Regions from separate parts of the Arthrobacter sp. AOP36-A1-22 genome, predicted to be linked through region 1. Evidence: riboswitches for the same ligand, from Rfam matches in the RefSeq annotation. Region 1 holds a riboswitch; each other region holds the start of a gene.
The links. Region 1 has a riboswitch for thiamine pyrophosphate ahead of ACT3S2_RS03020 (3-oxoacyl-ACP reductase). Riboswitches for the same ligand answer to the same signal wherever they lie in the genome.

Region 1 (3,201 bases):
ACCGCATAGATGCCCTCGGCATGGCGTGCCGCCAGCTGGCGGCCGGACTCGGAGGCCCCCGCCTGGAACAGGACCGGCCGGCCCTGCGGGCCCCGGGGCACGTTCAGCGGCCCGTCGACGCTGAAATGCTCGCCGTCGTGGTTGATGGGTCTGACTTTCTCGGGATCGGCGAAAAGCCCTTCCCTGTCGGCCAACACGGCGTCGTCGGCCCAGGAATCCCATAGTCCCAGCGCGACGTCGATGAACTCGGCCGCCCGGGCATAACGCTCGGGGCTGGCCGGCATGGCATCCATTGAGTGGTTGCGTGCCTCGGCGTCGAACATCGAGGTCACCACGTTCCACCCGATGCGCCCGGCGCTGATGTGGTCCAGCGACGCGAGCATCCGTGCCGCGTGGTACGGGGTGTAGAAGGTGGTGGAGACGGTGGAGATCAGCCCGATGCGGCTGGTGTTCCGTGCCATGGCGGCCAGGACCGTCAACGGTTCGAAGAACCACCGTGGACCCACTGACGGATTCCCTGCCGAATGCCCATCGGCGAAGAACACCGCGTCGAACAGGCCACGTTCGGCGGTTTGGGCCAGGCGTTCGTAGTGGTCGATGTCCCCCAGCTGTTCGACCGCTGAGCCCGGGTGGCGCCAGGCGGCCTGGTGGTGCCCGCAGGCGTTGAGGAAGGCGTTGAAATGCAGTTGGCGTGGTGCCGTGTCGGTGGTGTGTGCGCTCATCTCTAGTTCATCACCAGTCCGCCGTCGACCACCAGGTTCTGTCCGGTGACCGCACGGGCCCAGGGGGAGGCGAAGAACAGGATGGCGTCGGCGAATTCGGCGGGGGTGGTCACCTTGCGCAAGGGGGTGGAGGAGGCGATGAAGTCGAAGACCTCCTCGGGGGTGGCGGCGCTGGCATCGGTGGTCCGCAGCAGGCCGCCGGAGACCATGTTCACCGAGACCTCGTGTTGGCCCAGATCGGCGGCGAGTGTGCGGGTCAGCGCCAACAGGGCGGCCTTGGAGGCGGTGTAGTCGTGGTACGGGACCACCGGGTTTTGGAAGAGGTTGGTGCCGATGTTGATGATCCGCCCGAAGCCGTGTTCACGCATTCCCGGCAGGGCGGCCTGGGCGGTGTTCAGGGCGCCGCGGACACTGCCGGAGAACTGGGTGGTGAACTCCTCCCACCCAATGTCTGCGGCCGAGGAGCGGGCCTCGCCGTTGAAGGAGAAATCGGCCAACGCGTTGTTCACCACGGTGGTCACGGGGGAACCGAAATGGGCCTGGGCGGTCTCGAGCATGGTGGCGACCTGTGCCGGATCGGTGACATCCGCCTGGACGGCCAGGGCGCGGTCGGGCCCTAGGGTGGAGGCGAGCTCCTGGGCGGCCTGGGCGGATTGCCGGTAGTTGATGATGACGCGGGCGCCTTGCCCGGCGAAGGCCGTCACGATGTGACGGCCCAGACCGCGGGCGCCTCCGGTGACGAGGACAAGCTGGTCGGAGAGGTTCATCTGGTCTCACTTTCATGGCTGCCGAGGGCAGGGGGTGGTGGAAATGGCGAGGGGGCCCCGGAGGCGGAGTCGCCCGGGGAGAGTAGGGAATGGCGCGGCAAGCACTGTGGGCAGCATCGTTCACGTGCTGTCCTGCCCGACGGCGGAGAGCAGGCTTCGGGCAGGATTCTTGGTTGCGGTGCAGCTGGTGGGCAGACGCTAAACGCCTGGCCGGGCGGGTCCTGGACAAGCCGCCGGACGCCAGGGCGGACGCAACCGGGACAAGCTGGTACCGGGCAGTGGGGCAGCGGTCCGGCAGGACCTTCCAAAATGGGGGTCTAGGTGGAGAAACACCTGCAACATCCCTTCGCTAGTTCGAACTAGATCAGGTTCAACGGGTGTTCTCTCAGCCAGGAAATCGTGGCACCCCGTGTCACTGCACCACAGCCTACACACGTGACGTGGCGATTCGACAACTTCGTGTCCCCGTGTACAGTCTGTGCTGAACACGGGAGTCCGGTGAGCCGGGCTGAGAGGAAGCTGATCAAGCTTCGACCGTCGAACCTGATCTGGGTCATGCCAGCGCAGGGAGGCAAAACTCTGAATCCCGTGCCCTGTTCACTCAACGGAAGGGGCACGACAGTGCACTCGACAACGCCGCCATCCACCACGCCAGTACCGGCGCGGGGACGCTTTTCCTTCGACCTCAAGGACCTGGTGCTCATCGTGGTCCTGGGGGTCGTCTTCGGGTTCCTCTACTGGGCCCTGGTCCAGGCATCGGCCGGGCTGACCCTGCTGATGGGCCCGTTCGGGGACCTCTCCTCGCATCTACTCTTCGGCGGGTGGCTGATCGTCGCCCCGATCGCCGTCGCCGTCATCAGACGCCCCGGCGCCGGGATCCTGGCCGAGGTCATCGCCGGCGGGGTGGAAGTCGTTTTCCTCGGTTCAACGGCGGGTCCGATGCTCTTCCTCGTGGCCGCCATCCAGGGTCTGGGCAGCGAACTGCCCTTCGCCCTGCGCCGATACCGGTCCTTCAGCTGGGGCGTGTACGCCTGCTCGGGGCTGCTCGGGGCCGGGCTGGCCTTCGCCGTCTCGGCCTTCCGCTTCGGATGGTACGGGCAGGACTTCTTCGTCATCCGGCTCGTCGTCCAACTGCTGTCCGGTCTCATCCTCGGCGGGCTGCTGGCCCGCCGGACGGTCAACGCCCTGGCGAAGACCGGCGTGGTGGACAACTACGCCATCGGACGCGATCTGCCCACCACCGGGGGAGCATGAAACCGGTGGGCGCGGCGGTGATCGCGCTTCAGGAGGCCACGGTGCACTACCCCCGGCGGGCGGCACCGGTGCTGCAGGAGGTGTCGCTGGGCCTGGACGCCGGGGAGCAGGTCATCATCCTGGGCCCCTCGGGGGCCGGGAAATCCACGTTGCTGCAGCTGATGACCGGGGTCATCCCGCATTCGGTGGCGGCCCGCACCACCGGCCGGGTCCTCGTAGCCGGCCAGGACACCGCCCACAGCAGTGTTGCCGAGCTCTCCCGGACCGTGGGCGTCCTGGCCCAGGACCCCGAATCGGCGATGTGCATGCCCGATGTGGACCGGGAGATCGCCCTTCCACTGGAAAACCATGCGGTGGCCCCACCCCGGATCGACGCCCTGATCGACGCGGCGCTGGAACACATCAACGGAACCGGGCTGCGAGGCAGATCCACCCGGCAGCTCTCCGGCGGTGAAGGC
Region 2 (3,201 bases), on a different contig from region 1:
CACCCGCGGGCCAGCCGCAGGGCATCCCCCCAGTCCCCGCAGCGGGCCCACAGGGTAGCCAGCGCCGCGGAGAGCGAGCACCCGGTCCCATGGGTGTTCGGGGTGTCGATGCGGTCACCCTCCACGGCAGCCATGACGCCGTCGGGGCCCACGAGGGCATCCGGGCACCGGCTGCCGGTGAGGTGGCCGCCCTTGGCCAGGACCAGGACAGAATACCGCCTCGCGAGCCGGGCTGCCTGGTCCAGGACGTCGTCCCATCGGGTGCCGACCGGCTCCTCGAGCAGTGCCGCCAATTCCGCGGTGTTCGGGGTCAGGACATCGGCCCACGGGAGCAGCCGACGCAGGGCCTCCTCGGCGTCGTGCTCCAATAAGCGGTCCCCGGACGTGGAGATCAGCACCGGGTCCACCACGACGGTGGTGCCCGGGCGGGTACCCAGCCAGGCGGTGGTGGCTTCGATGACCTCGGCGGAGGCCAGCATGCCGATCTTCACCGCATCGATCCGGATATCGGCGGCGACCGTCTCAAGTTGCCGGGTGAGGAATTCCGCCGGAGGGGTATGGACCCCGGTGACCCCCCGGGTGTTCTGGGCGGTCAGTGCGGTGATCGCCGCCATCCCGTAGCCACCGCAGGCGGCAATCGATTTCAGGTCGGCCTGGATCCCGGCCCCGCCGGAGGGGTCGGCCCCGGCGATGGACAGGATGTTGGGGGTGTTCGGGGCGCTCATGCGGTCTCCGTTCGTGCTGCCCGGGTCCATTCCTGAACCAGGGCGGCAGCAGAGTCCCGGGGTTCGGCGGCGGAGCAGATGGCCCGCACGACGGCCATGCCGATGGCCCCGGCGGTGTGCGCGTCCGCGGCGTCGCCGGAGCCCAGCCCGCCGATCGCCACGCAGGGCAGCGGGGCCCGGGAGATCAACGAGGCCAGGCCGGGGAACCCCAGCGGGGTCGGGTGGTCCTTCTTGGTGGGCGTGGCCCGGACGGCCCCGGTGCCCAGATAGTCGATGGTGCCTGCCGGCAGTTCCGCTACTGCCGCGAAGTGGTCCTCGGTGCTGGCGCTGAGCCCCAGCACGGCATCGGGTCCGATGAGGGACCGGACGAGTTCGGCGGGCAGGTCCTTCTGGCCGATATGGACCCCGTCCACGCGGATCCCTGCCGCACGGGCCGCCAGGTAGACGTCCACCCGGTCGTTGAGCAGCAGCAGGGCCCGGCCCGCGGTGTGTTCGGCGCAGGCGGCCGCCTCGGCCAGGAATTCGCGGGCGGACAGGTCCTTGCAGCGCAGCTGGATGGTCCCGACCCTCGCGGCGACGGCCTCGGCCACGATGGTGGCCAAGGGCCGTCCGGCCGTGCTGGTGGAGTTGGCGACGAGGTAGATCCCGCTTCCGGGAACCGGCGCGCTCATGCGAGCACCGCCTCAACAAAGCAGTCGGTGGGTGAATGGGCCAAGGTGGGCGCATGTTGGTGCATGGGCGACATCCCTCCGCTAGTACGAACTAGATCAGGTTCTTGCCGGGTGTGCTCTCAGTCCGCGCCGGTGGCGGACACCCCGTGTCAGTGATCGTGAGCCTACAGTCCCCCACTGGGGGCGGCAAACCCACCGGCTGCCCCGCCGGCGGTGTCCACGTTAGTGTCGTACCCATGGCCATGAACCGACGTTCCCGTCCCCCAGCAGTTTCCGCGCCCGTCGTGCCGGCGGGCCCCGACGCCGAACTCCCGGCCACCGCGGCCCGCCGGCTGCGTGATGCCGCCGACTCCCGGCTGGCCCACCCCCGCAGGTTCCGCAGCGCCCAGCTCAAGGCACTCGAACGGCTGATCCAGGATCAAGAACAGACCCTATGTGACGCGTTGATGACGGATCTGGGTAAACCGGCGGCCGAATCCCGGCTGACCGAACTGGATCGGGTGAAGGCCGAAATCGATCATGCCCTGTTGCACCTGGGCGACTGGATGGCGGATGAGGCGGTGAAGGTCCCGCTGTCGCTGCAACCGGCGTCGGCCCGCGTCCAGGCGCGTCCGTTGGGCATGGTCCTGGTGATCGCCCCCTGGAACTATCCGGTCCTGTTGCTGCTCGGCCCGCTGGTCGGTGCCCTGGCGGCAGGGAACACGGTGATCCTCAAACCCTCCGAACTGGCTCCGGCCACCTCGGCGGTCATGGCCGCCCTCATCCCGCAGTACCTGGATCGGCGCGCTGTCGCGGTCCTGGAGGGTGCCGCGGAGACGACGAGCGAACTTCTGGAGATGGACTTCGACCACATCTTCTACACCGGAGGCGAACGGGTCGGGAAGATCGTGGCCCGGGCCGCGGCGGAAACGCTGACCCCGGTGACCCTGGAACTGGGCGGGAAGAGTCCGGCGGTGGTCGCCGACGGGAACTTCCCCGCCATCGCCCGGCGGTTGGCCCACGGGAAGTTCATGAATGCCGGACAGACCTGTGTCGCCCCGGACTACGTCCTGGCGGTCGGGGCCACGGCGGCGGCCGAACTGGAAAAGCAGCTGCCCAAGGCCATCGGCGCGTTCTATGGGAAGGACCCCTCGGGCAGCAAGGACTATGGGCGGATCATCAACGCCTCGCACTTCGAACGTCTGGAATCCTATCTGGGGCAGGGACGGGTGGTGGCCGGGGGGACCAGCGACGCGGAGGCGAGGTACATCGCCCCCACGGTCCTGGCTGACGTCGACCCGGCGGCCCCGGTGATGACGGAGGAGATTTTCGGTCCGATCCTGCCGATCATCCAGGTCGACCGCTTCGATGATGCGGTGCGGTTCATCAACTCCCGCCCCTCACCGCTGGCCGCCTACCTGTTCAGCGAACGCCCGCGCCTGCACACCTCCTTCGAGGACCAGGTGCGGGCCGGGGCGATCGCCCATAATGTGTGCAGCATGCACCTGGCGGTCCCCGCGCTGCCCTTCGGCGGGGTGGGGGCCTCGGGGACGGGGAACTACCACGGCAAATTCGGGTTCGATACCTTCAGCCAGCAACGTCCGGTGCTGTCCAAGACCGCGATGCTCGATACGTTGCGGGCCGTCTACCCGCCCTTCGGCTGGGCCAAGCGGAAGATCATGCGTTCGATCGGCTGATCCGCCCGGCCGAGTGCCCCGACAGACGAAGGGCCCGGACCGCATTCAATGCGGTCCGGGCCCTTCGCTACGGTCGGTGCCATGGCACCTGCCGATGGATCGTGGCTACTTCTCGGTCAGCGAATCCAC
Region 3 (3,201 bases), on a different contig from region 1:
TCATCCAGCCCTATGCCTCCCCCGCCGCCGAAGGCAGCGAGTGGACCTTCCAGGAGCCCACCCCCGAACCAGCTGATTTGAGGATCTGGGCCTGATCCGTGGGGACCGGGCGTCGACATCATGAAGATCAACGCCTTTTCCGATGTGTGCCTGCGCATCCTGATGCTGCTCGCCGCCCGGTCCGATCCCCTGCTGAGGACCCGGGAGATCGCCGAGGCAATCGACATCCCCTACAACCAGGTCTCCAAGGCCGTGCACAAGCTCGGCCAGTTGAAACACATCGACGTCAAACGCGGGCGCACCGGTGGCGTGCAGATCAACGAATCGGGGCTGTCCCTCGGCGCCGGCACGTTGCTGCGCAGCCTCGAGGGGCAGGGCGATCTCGCCCAGTGCACCACCGACGACGGCACGGCCGCCTGCCCATTGATCGCCGGTTGCCGGCTCCGCACAGCCCTGGCGCGCGCCCAGGAGGCCTTCTACCAGGAGCTGGACCACTGGTCGATCCGCGATCTGGCGTCCTCCCCGGCGCTGGTCACCCTTCCTTTTCCCATCTCGCGATAGCCGATTTGCCCCAGTTTTCTACAAGGTGTAGAAATGTATCATAATACTTGCGGATCAGACGCAAGTAATTCGACCTCGAGGAGATTCGATGCTCTCAGAAACGTCCCGCCCCGTCGTCCAGGCGACACTTCCCGTGATTGGCGAACGGATCGGTGAGATCACCAAGAAGTTCTATGCCGGGATGTTTGCGGCACGTCCTGAACTCCTGGACGGCTTGTTCAGTCGCGCCAACCAGAAGAACGGAGCCCAGCAACAGGCCCTGGCCGGCAGCATTGCCGCCTTCGCCTCCCACCTGATCGAACACCCCGAATCGCTGCCCGAATCAGTGCTGTCCCGCATCGCCCATAAGCACACGTCGCTGGGCATCCAGCCCGACCAGTACCAGATCGTCTTCGACCACCTGTTCGCGGCCATCGCCGAGGATCTGGGCGAAGCAGCCACCGAAGAGGTCGTCGCCGCCTGGTCCGAGGTCTACTGGCTGATGGCCGACGCCCTGGTCAAGATCGAAAAGGGCCTCTACGCCGAACAGGCCAACGACCGGATCTACGCCCCATGGAAGGTCACCTCCACGGAGGCTTCCGGCCAGGATTGCATGACGTTCCGCTTCGAGCCGGCCGATGACACCGCCGTCACGGTGGCCAAGCCCGGCCAGTTCGTGAGCATCCGCGTGCCGCTGGCCGACGGGCTGCGCCAGTGCCGCCGGTACTCCCTCTCCGACAACGTCGAATCCACCACCGAGCGGGTGTTGACCACCAAGCTGGATGAAGGCGGGGAGGTCTCCCCCTTCATGCACCGCAATCTCGAGGTCGGCGACGTCGTGGAACTGTCCAACCCCTACGGTGACATCACCCTGGACATGGAGGGCGGGCCGATCATCATCGCCACCGCCGGCATCGGGTGCACCCCGAGCGCCTCGGCCCTGCAGTCGCTGGTCTCCACCGGGTCGGACCGCCAGGTGCTGGTGCTCCACGCCGAGGCCATGGAATCGAACTGGGCGCTGAAGGACCAGATGCTCGCCGCCGTGGAGCAGCTGCCCAACGTCGAGATGCGCCTGTGGCTCGAGGACACCACCGGCACCACCGCGGACCTGCAGGCCGTCGAGGGGTTCATGAACCTGACCGGCGTCGAGCTGCCCGAGGATGCCCGGATGTACCTCTGCGGTCCGCTGCCATTCATGCGTGCGGTGCGCAGCCAGGCCATCGCCGCCGGCGTGGCCCCGCGGAACATCCACTACGAGGTCTTCGGTCCCGACCTCTGGCTTGCCGCCTAGGCACGAGCCCGCTGCCCCGGAGGGGCGCCACACCGGAGCGGCCCGCGAACTGGATTAGCCAGATCGCGGGCCGCTCCGTTACGCTCGCAACGTCCACACGGGTGCCCCAGGAGGGGCTGAGATCGAGCTGCCACCGCTCGCGACCGTCGAACCTGTCCGGGTCATGCCGGCGTAGGAAGTTGAGGGCTCAAATGAGCGATTCCACAGTAAAACCCACCACCCCGTCCGCCACCGCGTGGGAACAGCACCCACAGCACCGGTTGCAGTGGATCGAGGATCCGGAACACGGCCTGCGGGTCCCGGTCACCGCGATCTGCCTGGCGGATTCCCCCGACGGCAGCGCCAACGAGCCCCATCTGGCGTATCGGACCGCCGGTCCGGGCTCCGAACCGACCGTCGGCCTCCCGCGTCCGCGCACCCGATGGATCACCGCCCGGGGTGACACCGCCGAATACACCGGTCGCCAACGCACCCTGCACGACGACGGCCGGTCCGCCGTGCGTCGCGGGGCCGCCTCGGCAGAATGGAGCGGCACGACCCCGGTACCGAGGCGCTCGCACCAGGGGCGTACCGTCACGCAGATGCATTACGCCCGACAGGGCACCCTCACCGACGAGATGCGCTATGTGGCGCTGCGCGAGAACTGCGACGTCGAATTGGTCCGCCGCGAAGTCGCCGCCGGACGGGCGATCATCCCGGTGAACATCAACCATCCCGAATCCGAGCCGATGATCATCGGCAAGGCCTTCCTGGTCAAGATCAACGCCAACATCGGCAACTCGGCCATCACCTCCTCGATCGCCCAGGAGGTCGACAAGCTCACCTGGGCCACCCAATGGGGCGCCGATACGGTGATGGACCTGTCCACCGGCGATGACATCCACACCACCCGCGAATGGCTGATCCGCAATTCCCCGGTGCCCATCGGCACCGTGCCGATCTACCAGGCGCTGGAGAAGGTCGATGGGGATGCATCGAAACTGACCTGGGAGATCTTCCGCGACACCGTCATCGAGCAATGCGAACAGGGCGTGGACTACATGACCATTCATGCCGGGGTGCTGCTGCGCCATGTGCCCTTGAGCGCCGACCGGGTCACCGGCATCGTCTCCCGCGGTGGATCGATCATGGCCGGGTGGTGCCTGGCCCACCACCAGGAGAACTTCCTCTACACCCATTACGACGAGCTCTGCGCCATTTTCGCCCGCTACGACGTCGCCTTCTCCCTCGGTGACGGGCTGCGCCCCGGCTCCCTGGCCGATGCCAACGACGCCGCCCAGTTCGCTGAGCTCGATACCCTGGCCGAGTTGACCCGCAGGGCCTGGCAGTTCGACGTGCAGGTGATGGTGGAAGGACCCGGACATATCCCG
Region 4 (3,201 bases), on a different contig from region 1:
CTGGTCCTGGTGTGGGGCGCCCTCTGGCGGGACTTCAGCCCCGGGAACCTGATTTTCGGGTTCGTCATCGCCCTGGGGGTGGTGACGACCTTCAAACTGCCTCCCGTGGAGCTCTCCGGCCGGTTCAACCCCTGGCAGGGGCTGGTGTTCACGGTGTTGTTCCTGCGTGAAATCGTGCGGGCGAGCATCCAGGTGGTGCTCGTGGTCCTCCGGCGCGGGCCGAAGGTGCGCAACGCGGTCATCGGCATCCGCATGCGCAGCCAGGAAGACCTCATGGCCACGGTCCTGGGGCATGTGCTGACCCTCATCCCGGGGTCCTTCGTCGTGGAGATCGACCGGACGACCTCCACGCTTTACCTGCACGTGCTGGACATCAACACCGTCCAGGAGGCCGAGGACTTCCGGCGGCAGGTCAGGTCCATCGAAGCGAGGATCATCCGGATGATGGGCAGCCGGGAGGAACTGGCGGCCCTGGACGCCGAGGGCCCCGCAGGCCCCGACCCCGCAGCACGAGCGAACCGATCGATGAAGGAGCACCCATGATCATCGTCGCTGCCTGGATCGCCGGGGTCGCCCTGGCGCTTGGCGCCGTCATGGCACTGATCCGGTTGGCCAGGGGCCCGTCGATCCTGGACCGGACTCTGGCCCTGGACGTCCTGTTGATCATCATCCTGTGCGGACTCTGCGTGGACATGGTCGTGAACCGGCATCTGAACCACATCGTGTTCATCGTCGTCGGGTCGCTGGTGGCCTTCATCGGTTCGGTCACCATCGCCCGCTACGTCACCGATCGGAGGGGGCAATGATCGTGCTTGGACTGACCGAGGGCGGGACGCTGGACCAGGTCCTGGACTGGATCGTGGTGATCAGCATGGTCTCCGGGGCTCTGCTGTCCGTGGCCGCAGGCATCGGCCTGCTGCGTTTCCCGGACCTCTTCTCCCGCATGCACGCGGCCACGAAACCGCAGGTCCTGGGATTGTTCCTGATGCTGCTCTCCGTCGCCCTGCAGATCAGGGCCTGGTCCGCGGTGCCGATACTGGTGCTGGCCTGGTTCTTCCAGCTGCTCACCGCCCCGGTGACCGCCCATATGGTCGGTCGTGCCGGCTACCGGACCCGGCACCTCAAACAGGAGACGCTGGTCCTCGACGACCTCAATGAAGTGGTCTCCGAGGCCCAGCGCCGCCTGGACGAAGGCCGCTGACGAGGATCAGACCTCGTCGGCCGTGTGGTTGAAGCGGGCAATGGCCCGCTGCGTGCCACGGTTGGTCAGGACCTGGATCACTGCGGACACCACGGCGGAGACCACAGCGAACCCGAGCGCATGACGCATCGATGCCTCGGCCTGGGCTTCCTTGTCGTTCGGCTTCGGGGGGTTCTCTCCGGTGACCTTGTACCAGATGGTGTCCACGAGCTTGCCGCCGACGAAGCCGACGCCGATCGACACGACCGCGCCGACGATCTTCAATAATGCGTTCACGAACGATTCTCCCGTCGGTAGGTGATTACCTGCCCAGCATAACGCGCTGTAGACTCGGCCCTACTGAATCACCTACGACAGGGGAGCGTCGCCGACCGGCCACGGCCGGAATCTTCGACGCTGAGAGTGCGGAACACCGCAGACCCTCGAACCTGCTCCGGCTCGTACCGGCGAAGGGAGTCGAGAATCTCAGGACCCGCGGAACCGCCGCGGGGTCCTCCCCTCCTTGGACCCAAGGAGGAACACCACATGAGCAGCACCCTCTCGGCGGCACCGACCGCCCGTTACACCTGGCGCGTCGTGGACATCGTCGTCGCCTCCGTCATCGCCGTGGCCTCCGGGGTGATCTTCTGGGCCTGGAACACCACCCACCACGCCTTCGACTTCATCTTCGTGGCCTTCCCGCCCTCATCCGCCCTGCTGGCCGGAATGTGGCTCTTCCCCGCCGTCCTGGGGGCACTGATCATCCGCAAACCAGGGGCCGCACTGTTCTGCGAGATGGTAGCCGCGGTCGTTTCCTCGCTCCTGGGCTCCGAATACGGCTGGACGGTCTGGGCCTCGGGGATCATCCAGGGCCTCGGCGCCGAAATCGTCTTCGCCGTGCTGCTCTACCGCCGCTGGTCGCTGCCGGTGGCGCTGTTCGCCGGGCTGCTGACCGGGATCTTCGGTGGAGTGAACGACGCCTTCGTCTTCTCCTGGTTCCCCGACTACACCGAGAGCATGAAACTGGCCTATGTGGTGTTCATGGCCATTTCGGGCCTGGTCATCGCCGGATTGGGATCCTGGGCACTGACCCGGGCCCTGTCGCGAACCGGGGCCTTGTCCTCGATGGCGTCGCGGAAGGCCGCCCAGGAACGGGTCCTGGGTTGAACCGATGACACATGATGCACCGACCGGGGCCCGGGGCCCTTCACCGGCCACCGGGGTCGGCGACGTCCGCGCGGCGGCGGTCAGGGCCAGCGGTTGGGGATGGCAGCATGCCGGACGCGAGGAGCCCGCCGTGCTGGGGCTGGACCTGGACATCGACGCCGGGGAGAAGGTGTTGCTCGTCGGCCCGTCTGGGGCCGGTAAATCGACCCTCATGCATGCCCTGGCCGGGGTGTTGCAGGACGATGAGGACAACGCCTCCGCAGGGGAACTGCTCATCGATGGCCGACCCGCCGCGGCCGCCCACGGCCGGACCGGGCTGATGCAGCAGGACCCCGAGACCCAGATCGTCCAGGCCCGGGTGGGGGACGACGTCGCCTTCGGGGCGGAAAACCTTTCGGTGGATCCGGAACTGATCTGGCCCCGCGTCATCGAATCCCTGCACGCCGTCGGGCTCAGCCTGCCCCTGGACCACCCCACCTCCTCCCTGTCGGGGGGACAGAAGCAACGACTGGCCCTGGCCGGGATCCTGGCCATGCGCCCGGGACTGGTCCTGCTGGACGAACCCACCGCGAACCTCGACCCCGAGGGGGTGCTGGAGGTCCGTGACGCAGTGATCGACGCCGTGGGCGCCAGCGGGGCGACGATGATCATCGTCGAACACCGGCTGGCGGCCTGGGCCGACGCCGTGGACCGCGTGATCGTCCTGGAGCCCGGCGGCGGCATCGCCTACCAGGGCACACCGGCCCGGCTCTTCGCCCCCGGACCCATCCGGGACCGGCTCATCGACGCCGGGGTCTGGGTTCCCGGCCACACTCCCGTGCTGCCGGCCCGGCTGAAGCCGGCAGCACCGGCCG

Region 2: it holds a riboswitch for thiamine pyrophosphate, as region 1 does, so the genes downstream of both, ACT3S2_RS14335 (thiamine phosphate synthase) here and ACT3S2_RS03020 (3-oxoacyl-ACP reductase) in region 1, are expected to answer to the same signal.
Region 3: it holds a riboswitch for thiamine pyrophosphate, as region 1 does, so the genes downstream of both, thiC (phosphomethylpyrimidine synthase ThiC) here and ACT3S2_RS03020 (3-oxoacyl-ACP reductase) in region 1, are expected to answer to the same signal.
Region 4: it holds a riboswitch for thiamine pyrophosphate, as region 1 does, so the genes downstream of both, ACT3S2_RS10160 (ECF transporter S component) here and ACT3S2_RS03020 (3-oxoacyl-ACP reductase) in region 1, are expected to answer to the same signal.

The regions. Positions count from the first base shown of each region.
Region 1 is NZ_JBQSWX010000003.1:99,264-102,464, reverse strand. It holds gene ACT3S2_RS03025 (LLM class flavin-dependent oxidoreductase) at 1-722, opposite strand, end outside; gene ACT3S2_RS03020 (3-oxoacyl-ACP reductase) at 725-1,489, opposite strand; TPP riboswitch at 1,814-1,909, opposite strand; TPP riboswitch at 1,967-2,076, shown strand; gene ACT3S2_RS03015 (ECF transporter S component) at 2,111-2,743, shown strand; gene ACT3S2_RS03010 (ABC transporter ATP-binding protein) at 2,740-3,201, shown strand, end outside.
Region 2 is NZ_JBQSWX010000030.1:14,864-18,064, reverse strand. It holds gene thiD (bifunctional hydroxymethylpyrimidine kinase/phosphomethylpyrimidine kinase) at 1-725, opposite strand, end outside; gene ACT3S2_RS14335 (thiamine phosphate synthase) at 722-1,396, opposite strand; TPP riboswitch at 1,453-1,553, opposite strand; gene ACT3S2_RS14330 (aldehyde dehydrogenase family protein) at 1,633-3,072, shown strand; gene ACT3S2_RS14325 (glycine betaine ABC transporter substrate-binding protein) at 3,178-3,201, opposite strand, start outside.
Region 3 is NZ_JBQSWX010000005.1:130,379-133,579, reverse strand. It holds gene ACT3S2_RS04965 (hypothetical protein) at 1-95, shown strand, start outside; gene ACT3S2_RS04960 (RrF2 family transcriptional regulator) at 121-561, shown strand; gene ACT3S2_RS04955 (globin domain-containing protein) at 650-1,831, shown strand; TPP riboswitch at 1,919-2,026, shown strand; gene thiC (phosphomethylpyrimidine synthase ThiC) at 2,023-3,201, shown strand, end outside.
Region 4 is NZ_JBQSWX010000015.1:26,233-29,433, reverse strand. It holds gene ACT3S2_RS10180 (Na+/H+ antiporter subunit E) at 1-543, shown strand, start outside; gene ACT3S2_RS10175 (monovalent cation/H+ antiporter complex subunit F) at 540-806, shown strand; gene mnhG (monovalent cation/H(+) antiporter subunit G) at 803-1,201, shown strand; gene ACT3S2_RS10165 (DUF4235 domain-containing protein) at 1,208-1,477, opposite strand; TPP riboswitch at 1,547-1,673, shown strand; gene ACT3S2_RS10160 (ECF transporter S component) at 1,727-2,347, shown strand; gene ACT3S2_RS10155 (ATP-binding cassette domain-containing protein) at 2,352-3,201, shown strand, end outside.